One region of the Vibrio sp. R10-SF1-ISO8 genome, then DNA from elsewhere that is predicted to be linked to it. Evidence: predicted binding sites of a transcription regulator. Region 1 holds the regulator's gene; the other holds the start of a gene.
What was found. The regulator PurR, encoded in region 1, represses purine synthesis genes. The targets are predictions, from matches to a motif close to TNANGNAAACGTTTNCNTNA.
Positions count from the first base shown of each region.

Region 2: AC6R00_RS22930 (phosphoribosylaminoimidazolesuccinocarboxamide synthase) is a predicted target of PurR. The motif match lies at 2,017-2,036, and genes of this name have one in related genera.

Region 1 is NZ_JCBDHL010000018.1:184,291-189,556, forward strand. It holds gene elyC (envelope biogenesis factor ElyC) at 1-235, shown strand, start outside; gene torR (two-component system response regulator TorR) at 331-1,044, opposite strand; gene torD (molecular chaperone TorD) at 1,282-1,929, shown strand; gene purR (HTH-type transcriptional repressor PurR) at 2,141-3,148, shown strand; cyclic di-GMP riboswitch class I at 3,293-3,379, shown strand; gene AC6R00_RS14165 (TfoX/Sxy family DNA transformation protein) at 3,513-4,103, shown strand; gene AC6R00_RS14170 (TVP38/TMEM64 family protein) at 4,255-4,947, shown strand; gene AC6R00_RS14175 (putative signal transducing protein) at 4,947-5,252, shown strand; gene AC6R00_RS14180 (alpha/beta fold hydrolase) at 5,249-5,266, opposite strand, start outside.
Region 2 is NZ_JCBDHL010000021.1:1,067,960-1,073,225, forward strand. It holds gene AC6R00_RS22920 (TadE family protein) at 1-345, shown strand, start outside; gene AC6R00_RS22925 (TadE family protein) at 381-764, shown strand; gene AC6R00_RS22930 (phosphoribosylaminoimidazolesuccinocarboxamide synthase) at 817-1,920, opposite strand; gene AC6R00_RS22935 (hypothetical protein) at 2,133-2,528, opposite strand; gene AC6R00_RS22940 (glycerophosphodiester phosphodiesterase family protein) at 2,797-3,498, opposite strand; gene AC6R00_RS22945 (DMT family transporter) at 3,649-4,521, shown strand; gene AC6R00_RS22950 (lactate/malate family dehydrogenase) at 4,940-5,266, shown strand, end outside.

The DNA.
Region 1 (5,266 bases):
GCGGGCACTGAACGAATTCTACTCTGCAGGATTAAAGCCGTACCCAGCCCCGACCAATTACCTTGCACATGATAAAGTGACACAAGCTTGGGCTAAGTACACGCCTAAAGCGGTATATTTGGAGCAAACCGAGCGTTATTGGCACGAAACCTTAGGTCAAATTTGGCAAACGCTTAGAAACTGGGCATCAGATTATGAAGAGCAAGCGCTGCAAGCTTCTGAAAGCAAAGTTTGATACCAAGTTAAATAAGATACCAACCAGAATAAATCCTAGATAGAAAAATACCGAGGCAAGCCTCGGTATTTTTATGTCTGTTGACGCGGTGACAGTTAATCACCTGCAAACATATAGCCTTCGCCATGAACGGTGACAAAAATTTGTGGATTCTTTGGATCGAATTCCATTTTTGCTCGCATGCGACGAATCAACACGTCAATTGTGCGATCGTTTGGTGCATCAACACGATGGCTGATCATGTTCAAGATACGCTCGCGACTAAGAACTTGATTCGGATAAGAGGATAAAGCCACTAACAGTTCATATTCTGCTTTAGTCAGCTTAACTGGCTCCCCGTTACGACTCAGAGCACGGCGCTGAACGTCAAACGTCCACTCGCCAAAGCGAACGACATTATCATCTTGCTTCGCTGCGCTGTCAGAGCCTGACGAATTACGTGCAGCAGAAATTCGCCACAGCAAGTTCTTAACTCGAACCAGTAGCTCTCGTAATTCAAAAGGTTTAGTGACATAGTCATCAGCGCCCATTTCGAGGCCAACGATTTTGTCGATGCTGTCCGTGCGTCCTGTTACCAGGATAATTCCAATGTCTGACTGACTGCGAAGTTCGCGAGTTAGCATTAATCCATCTTCACCCGGCAGATTAATATCCAACATCACCAAATCAATCGCGTTGCTTTGTAGCATGTCTCGCATCTGCTCGCCGCTTTCTGCTTCACTGACTTGGTAACCTTCATTCTGAAAGTAGCCAACAAGCTTGCTGCGAGTCACTACGTCGTCTTCTACTACTAGTACATGATAACTCATCTGCACCACTTAATTTACATTGGGAATAGTTCTATCATTTATTCTATTCATAAATAGTAACATTTCTAGTATTTATCACTTTAAAAACGAGAAAGATGATTTTTTATTGATTCAAAACAAAACCTCCGCCTTTGTTAATATATGCTCATAATTCGTCTTTTATTGTCACGTAAGCCATTACCGCTATTCATTTTTATTAGTTACACTAATAGGTAGTTATTTTGGGAGTGATACCTAATGCAAGAAATCAAAGCATTCAACGAGAAACGTGCGGAAATTTATTGGTGGCTTTCAAGCCTTTACGCCAAGGAATTAACGGAAGAGAATCTGGAGCAGTACCATTCAGCTCAAATCCGCTCTTTCCTTACTGGCCTTGGCGAGAATGCCGCTCTTAAACCGTCGATTGATCGTGTCATTGATGCACTTAATCGCTTAATCGATCGCGAAGATGCGCAACTAGAGCTTGCCGCTGACTTTTGTGATCTATTTTTAAAGTCTGACCGCGACTCGGCACTGCCTTATGCTTCAATGTACATTGGAGACACAGGCCTGCTTAACGACAAGCCTGCCAAAGAGATGGAAGCATTAATGCTAGAGCATGGTGTAGCCGTTGATGAAAGCCTAAATGAGCCGGCTGATCACATTGCCATTGAGCTGGATTTTCTCGGTAACCTTATCATTCGCTCTAATGAACTTGAGCAAGAGCGTCATATTGAAGAGGCACTGATCGAACAAGAGAGCTTCATTCGTCAGCACCTTCTAAGTTGGACACCTAAGTTTTCGGCTAAGTGTCAAACGCTCGATGAATTCGGTTTTTACTCTGCGATCGCTTCTCTCACTGTGGCGTTCTTGGAGTTGGACTGCACATATTTAATCGGCGAATAGAGTCTGACAATGTGAACTGGCACAGGTCAGTTTGACGAAATATGTTTGCCCTAAGTCGGATTGCGGTCTAAAATCGTGACCGCAAACGATAAAAATGAACTATTCAAATACAAACCGCTAAATAAGAGCGGTTTTTGTGTTTCTGATACTTTCTGCCAACTTATTCTAAACTGAATATATTCTCGTGGCAGTCATCGACAGGACAAAATTTATGGCCACTATTAAAGACGTTGCTCGCCTTGCTGGTGTTTCAACAACCACTGTGTCTCACGTGATTAACAAGACACGCTTTGTTGCCGAAGCGACACAAGAAAAAGTGATGGAAGCGGTAACCGAGCTTAACTATGCACCGAGTGCCGTTGCTCGTAGTCTTAAATGCAACACTACTCGTACAATCGGTATGTTAGTGACGCAATCGACTAACCTATTTTTCTCAGAAGTTATCGACGGCGTAGAAAGCTACTGCTACCGCCAAGGTTACACCTTGATTCTGTGTAATACCGGCGGCATCTATGAGAAGCAACGCGACTACATTCGCATGCTGGCTGAAAAGCGTGTAGATGGCATCCTAGTGATGTGTTCAGATCTGACTGAAGAGCTGAGCGAAATGCTCGACCGCCACAAAGACATTCCAAAAGTGGTAATGGACTGGGGTCCAGAGAGTTCTCAAGCCGATAAGATCATCGATAACTCTGAAGAAGGCGGCTATCTAGCGACAAAATATCTGATCGAGCGCGGTCATACTGACATTGCTTGTTTAAGTGGTCACTTCGAGAAAGCGGCGTGTGTTGAGCGTATTAGTGGCTTTAAGCGTGCAATGGCTGAAGCTGATTTAACAGTAAACGAAGATTGGATTCTTGAAGGTAACTTCGAATGTGATACGGCGGTACTGGCTGCGGATAAAATTGTTGCGATGGATAAAAAGCCAACAGCCGTATTTTGTTTTAATGACACAATGGCGCTTGGCTTAATGAGCCGTCTACAACAGAAAGGCATTCAAATACCTCAAGACATCTCAGTAATCGGCTACGATAATATTGAACTAGCAGAGTACTTCTCTCCACCTCTAACAACAGTGCACCAACCAAAACGTCGCGTTGGTAAGAATGCCTTCGAAATTCTTCTTGAGCGCATTAAAGATAAAGAGCACGAAAAACGTGTGTTCGAGATGCACCCAGAAATTGTCGAGCGCAATACCGTTCGTAATCTAAATAAATAACCTTAAGTCAGACGCTTAGCTTGTAGTCGTACTATTGGCTAGGCGTATATCTCCCCTCTATTTATTGAACCAACATCACATTTATCCGATACAAACGTGATGTTCTGCGCAGATTTTATTTATTCTTAATGTGTTCGATTAATGCCACGAACAGGGCAAACCATTTCGAAAGGATGGGACGCAAAGCCTCCGGCCTTAAACAATTTATTGTCTGGTAGCGGGGTTGCCGATGGCGAATATGCAAACTGTCATACCGCTTTTACTTGCACTCGTATGACACCTTACTGACAATGTCTCTGCATAATTTTGCTAATCTCTCGGACCTGCATTGGTGGCGTATACTTATACACCGAGAAAACACAGCATGGATAAACCAATACTAAAAGACTCAATGCGTTTATTTGAGCAGTTAGGACATATTAAGTCTCGCTCAATGTTTGGTGGCTTTGGCATTTTTGCTGATGACACTATGTTCGCACTTGTCGTCAACGATAAACTACACGTACGCGCGGACGCGGCTCTCGCTAAACAGTTCAGGTCTCAAGGGCTAGAACCCTATGTTTACAAAAAACGCGGATTCCCCGTCGTGACGAAGTATTTTGCGCTTTGTGATGATTGGGCAGCTGACGCAAATAAAACGTTAAAGATTGCGAACGTCGCCTTAAAAGCAGCAAATCAAGAGAAGCAATGCCAATCGCAAGCGAAACCCAATCGTTTGAAAGATCTGCCTAACTTGCGGCTAGCAACTGAGCGCATGCTCAAGAAAGCTGGTATAGATTCGGTAGAGAATCTGGAACAAGTGGGAGCCGTACATGCGTTTAAAGCCATTCAGACTACACACTCTTCCGATGTAAACATCGAACTTCTCTGGGCTTTAGAAGGTGCCATTAAAGGGACACACTGGTCGGTTATCCCCCAAAGTCGCCGTCAGGAGCTGTTAACTCAAGTCAGCTAACCTAAAAAATAAATTTGTTTAAGAAGTCAGCCTTTGTGCTGACTTTTTTATTGGTTTTTATCTGCCATCTTGAAATTTGTGGCTTGCTTTCCCTGTCTTGTCTAGTAACACTAATAATTGATATCCATGAAATATGATGGAGCTGCACAACATGAATAAAAAGATCATCCTAGGAATTATTTTCGTCGCACTAATTGTTTTACTTGGCGTAAATTTTGGTCAGTATCTCACGCTAGAAAACGCGAAGGCGCAGCAAGCAGAGCTCTCCGCATTTATCGCAGATAACTTTACTATCGCCGCTGCTAGCTATTTTATCGCCTATGTTGCTATCACTGCTTTCTCAATTCCTGGCGCTGCGGTCGTTACCCTTTTAGGCGCTGCTCTATTTGGTTTCTGGACAAGCTTACTGTTGGTCTCTTTTGCCAGCACCATTGGGGCAACACTTGCATTTTTGAGCAGCCGATACTTATTACGTGATTGGGTACAGAGTAAGTTTGGCGACAAGCTCAATGCCATCAATCAAGGCGTTGAAAAAGATGGCGCATTTTATCTGTTCTCATTGCGATTGATTCCAGTATTCCCATTTTTCCTAATCAACTTGTTAATGGGTTTGACTCCCATCGCGACAACTCGATTCTATTTGGTTAGCCAACTAGGTATGTTGCCAGGAACCGCTGTGTACCTAAATGCCGGCACTCAACTCGCTCAAATAGATAGCTTGTCGGGTATCGTCTCTCCTACCGTTTTGGCTTCTTTCGCGCTTCTCGGATTGTTCCCTGTCATTGCAAAATGGATTATGGCTAAAATTAAGGCGTCCCCATCAACATCAAACGGAAATGCATAATGAGGATCTATTCCACATCTACGCCAACCGAAGCTCACATTGTTTGTGAGCTTCTTAAGTCTCAACAGATTGAATGTGAAGTCCGTGGCGAAGGCGTGTTTGGGCTCCAAGGGGAAATTCCCTTTGGGGAGAGCAGTGAACCCTATGTGTGGTTACTTAACTCTCATCAAGCTAAGCAAGCGAAGGGGGTTATCGAGCAATTTAACAGTGCGGAAATCGGCAGTAACTGGCTGTGCAACCAATGTGGAGAAGTGAACGAGCCTCAATTTGGCGCGTGCTGGCAATGCGGTCAAACCGCACCTTAACAAATTTTGGGTGT
Region 2 (5,266 bases), on a different contig from region 1:
AATGCAGCCGCTGGATATGGCTCGATACACAGCACCGATATTGATGAAGCAATAGATTCCGCGGGCATGTTAGCGATTGCCTCAAAAGATGCGCAAGGTTTATCCATGAATACCGGTGAATCTTCTCGCGTAGACGTAACTTCTGTTAGAGTTTGTCGCTGCTACGACTCAGACGCAGTTTCTTTGCCTGAACCAACAGAGAGCGCATGTTCCGAAAGCTGCCCTGAAAACAAAGAAGTGTACATACAAACAACGGTTTCACGAAACTTTAAAACCTTCAGCGGCCATGATGCGATGCCTGGGACCGTCACTTTGAATAGGTCTGCGAGGTACAGAGTGGAATGAAGCGCTTCAGTAGATATTCAAGTACGCAAAAAGGGATGACAATTGTTGAATTCACCCTAGTGTCGGTACTTTTTATGTTTATGATTTTCTCTATTATAGAGGGGGCTAGGTATGTGTATTCAAATGGCGCTTTGTCTCACTTAGCTAGAGAGGGAGCCCGTTATGCTGCAGTAAGAGGCAGCCAGGCTGTTAAAGATCCTCTAAGGTCTAGTGATGCTCCAGCAACTGAGTCGACTATTTCTGCCTTTGTTCAGTCACGTTCACCGATAAACAATGTGACCACTTCAGTGGTTTGGTCTCCGGATAACTCACCTGGCAGTGAGGTCGATGTCACCGTCTCCCACGAATTTTCTTCATTTATTACTTTGTTTAACGACTTGACTATATCTAGCACGGCTTCAAGCACGATATACTTTTGATAAAATAATGCCCCAACCAGTGGTTAGGGCATTAATTCGATTGCGTTTGGAGCTAGTCAACCAAACCGTAATCACGACTAAGGATATCTATGATTTCCTGTTTTGGATTGTCGCTTAGCTCAATCTCAGCGCCTGTTATTTTCTCAGCAATGCCGAGGTAAGTCTTAGAAATATCCATCAAGGCTTCTAGAGGTAGTTCATTGTCACGCGCTAATGCTTCACGCTCATCCATACGCTCTTTGTTAAGCAGAATGTCTGGATCAGGGAAGTGGTTAAGCAAGAACTGACGGAAGCCTTCTTTCGAGTTCTCTACGATATTTCCTGCATCGTATTCGCGCTCATCCCAAATGCGTGATGAATCTGGAGTGCCCACTTCATCCATGTAGATCAGCTTTTCGTTACCTGCTGCATCGTTGACGTAGCCAAATTCAAATTTGGTATCAACAAAGATTTGCTCGATTTCTGCAAGAGCGTTGCTAATGACAACAAAGCCTTCGCGTAGCAGTTTTTCATATTGAGCGATATCATCTGCTTTAGAGAAGTTGAACGCTTCGAAGTTATCAACGATGTTTTGGCGAGTAATGTTGACGTCATCCGCTTCAGGCACGCCCGGAATGCCTTTTAAAATGCCTTTCGTTGAAGGTGTCATCAGCAGCTCTGGCAACGCTTTATCCTTTTCTAGCCCTTCTGGTAACTCAATACCACAGAACTCACGTTCGCCTTTCTCATAAGAGCGCCACATTGAGCCAGTAATGTACTGGCGGCAGATCGCTTCAATCATAATTGGTTTCGCTTTTTGAACGATCCAAACGAAAGGGTGGGGAATATCAAGGATGTGGCTGTCTGCCAAACCGTTGTCTTTGAACAGCTTAAACCAGTGGTTGGAAATCGCATTGAGTGCCGCGCCTTTTCCAGGAACCCCTTTTAAGCCGCCTTCAGCATGCCAGATACAGTCAAACGCTGAGATACGGTCACTGATTACCATGATAGCAAGAGGCGCATCAGGGGCAACGTCATAACCTTTTTCTTGGATAAGACGCTTGCTGTCTTCTTCAGTTAGCCAGTAAACAGAGCGAACTTTTCCACTGTGGACGGGTTTATCGGTACGAATTGGAAGATCATCGTTAACAGCTAGAACTTGATCAGCGAGACTCATTTTGACATTCCTATACTTTAGCAAGGTGGTGAAATTATCCACGCAGATAATTTATTTGCTTCGCATAATACCAGAACTATTTTGTGCTGCCAGAGAAAAAGCAAACGTTTGCTTTGTTTTTTTCTATATGGCGAAAAACAGCTCAATAGGGTGCAAAAAAGAAAAAGCCCCACACAAGGTAGGGCAAAAAGACAGTGAATTTGTTGAGCTTGTTAGTGATACTGGTTAACTCTGCCCTCAACGAAAAAGACTTCACACTGGAATTGGATAGCATGGTTGCGGAGTAAGCTTTGCTCAACCATAGGAATATTGTTTGATGCAACAACAGCACTCGCATTACCTGATTCAATCGCTTTCTTAACAATTTCAAACTCAGACTGTTTTTGAGAAGCTTTCATCTGGATAATTTTCTTACAGCTCACACTGAAGGCAGCGAACTGCTCATAGTCAGGGCGAGGACATTCAGCAGTAAATAAGATCCATTGTTTCTGGCCAGAAAGACCAGCTAGGCGACTTAACGTATCGTTATCGATGTTCATTGGCGCTGTAGGTTGAGCCAAAACATTGTATTTAGAGAACGTGTGAGTTTGAGTATGTGCCTGAATCATAGTTACTGTTCCTTTGTACATGCTGTATGGTTATACAGTAGTTTTTATTGGCTGTGTTGGCAAGCATTTTTGTGCAGCATTTAAACAGAGTTAGAACGATGTGAGTTCGGTGTGTTATTTAAAGTGTTGATATATAAAATAAATATAAAGTTGTTGGGTGCGAGAGAGATTTGACAAATAATTCATAAATAGTGATGCAGGTCACTATGGCTTATACAGTGTTATACAGTAGTACTGGATAACACTGTATGTCAGAACGTCAGTAGCGTTATAAGAATCGCTCGGGGAAGTCGCTAAAAATCGCGTCTAGGTTAGGGAGGTGTTTCAGTGAATTTGGGTTGTTGACGGTGTAGCTCCATACCTGATATCCGTCATGCTTGAGTTGTTCAATCTGCTGCTTGTTAGCCCTGTGATAGTTGATGTTGCAACTAAACGCATCGACTTCTTTAAGGAGAGTTTTGGTTTTCTTGTCGAGACGATTACACAACACACCGAGTCTATATTGCGGGAGCAATTGGTTAAGTTGACGTATAACTGCATGACTAAAACTCGAAAGCACTACATCGCAAGGATCAACATTATTTTTGGCTAATTGCGCTTTGAGTAACTCACACACCTTTTGAACATCATGGCGGTCTACTTTTATCTCAAGGTTGAGTTTTAAGTTGTGTGTTTTAGCCAGAGTGAGAAGTTCTTCTAGAGTGAGAAGCGTCTGGTTGGCAAACTCTGCATTAAACCAAGCACCAAAATCATATTCTTTCAGTTGCTTCAGAGTCAGTTTATCGATACGACCGGAACCGTCACTGCATCTATTAATTGTATGATCGTGACAGATAACAAGTTGGTCGTCCTTTGTGGGCTGCACGTCTACCTCAACCCAATCGAGCCCGAGGTTAATGGCCGCTTCTATACTGACTTTAGTATTTTCAGGGTAGCGACCAGCGACTCCGCGATGTCCAACAATAATCATATTTTCTCCTCAATGATGGAAAGAGAACAGATTACTCCTTCGCTGAAATTTTGGATAGATAATTCATAGCCATTACAGCCTAAATCTGACACTATCAGTCGGATATTAATAATAAAATAGATAGGTCGTTCGACCTTAGAGAGATGTAAATTGAACGCTGAAAGTAAAGCTGCCTGGATTCTGTTCTTCACCACTGCACTCGCTGGTTTAGGCTGGATCTTCTCCAAAGAAGCAATACAAGGTCTTCCCCCATTTGGTTTTGTTGGGTTGCGCTTTGTTGTGGCTTCTATTTGCTTGTTACCACTGTGCTATAAGCGCTTTAGGGACTTAACAACCCAATTGCTACTTCAAGCCATAGGAGGAGGTAGCATTCTGGCGTTAGCGCTACTGACTTGGGTTTATGCAATTTCTATCAGTGAGACGCTCGGTGAAGGGGCATTTATTGTCAGCCTTTCGATGATCATTGTGCCAATCATTGCATGGGTACTTTACAAAGAAAGACCGAAAAGAGCCTTTTGGGTTTCGATGCCGATTGCTATCGCTGGCTTAGCAATGCTGTCATTAACGGATGGGTGGAAAAGCTCAGCAGGGCAATTGTGGTTTCTTGCCAATGCCTGTCTTCTTGCGCTTCACTTCAATGTGAACAGCAAGCTCGCGCAGAAAATGCCTGTTTTGATGCTGACTTGCATTCAACTGTTTGTAACCGGAGTTCTAGCACTGGTTGCTTCGTCATTATTTGAGACGATACCTGAAAGTGTTGAAGCGTCTATTTGGGGTTGGTTTGCTCTTAGCGCACTGCTAGCTACGAGTCTTAGGTACGTGATGCAAACTCTAGGGCAAAAGGGATGTAACCCAGCCAACGCTGCGCTCATTATGCTTTTGGAACCAATCTGGACGGTTATCCTGAGTATTCTCTGGTATGGAGAACAGCTTTCACGCAACAAGTTAATTGGATGCAGCTTAATTCTGCTTGCTCTGATCTTCTACCGAACTGATGGTCGACTGTTTAAAGGAAGAAACTAGGGTCTGTTGACCTTTTGAGCTGATTTTTGCAGCAGTTTGTGGGTTCTTTATACAAGGCAGAGGCTTTGAGATGTAGTTAACCTACTTGATAAGCCGATAACGCAGTAGAAAGGAGCCACAAACGCTGCCCGAAGGGTTCGAGCTGGGCGCCCCCGCAAAAACCGTTTTACTCTTTGTTGAGAGGTGTTTTGCTTAGAATGACTAGGCCACAAACAACTAGCCGTCCGCCACTCGCCGCGATTAAAACGCTTTTATCTCGAACAAAATTTAACCGCAAAAGGTCAACAGACCCTAATCATTATCTAATCTGTAGTCGTAAATTCTGTTATTTATTTTTAGCATAAAATTATATTGGAATAATTGATGTAATTGTTAGTACAATCCACAGTTAAGAGGTAACGAATACAGGGAAAGTTAAATGAAAATCGGTGTAATTGGAGCAGGTTCAGTCGGGGTTGGGGTGTGTAATTACCTCCTGACACTGGGTAGCATTAGTGAATTGGTGCTGCTTGATAAAGACTTGCAACGAGCAGAAGGAGAGGTGTTTGACTTCAGGCACACCTCAGCACTGACGTTTTCAAAAAATACTCATCTAGTACCCACCGATGATTACCTAACGCTGATTGGTGCCGACATCGTGGTTGTTACTGCGGGTGCTCAAATCAAGCAAGGTCAAACTCGTATCGATCTGGCAGAAATCAATAGCCGCATCGGTGTTGATATTGCAAAACAAGTTGAACGAGTG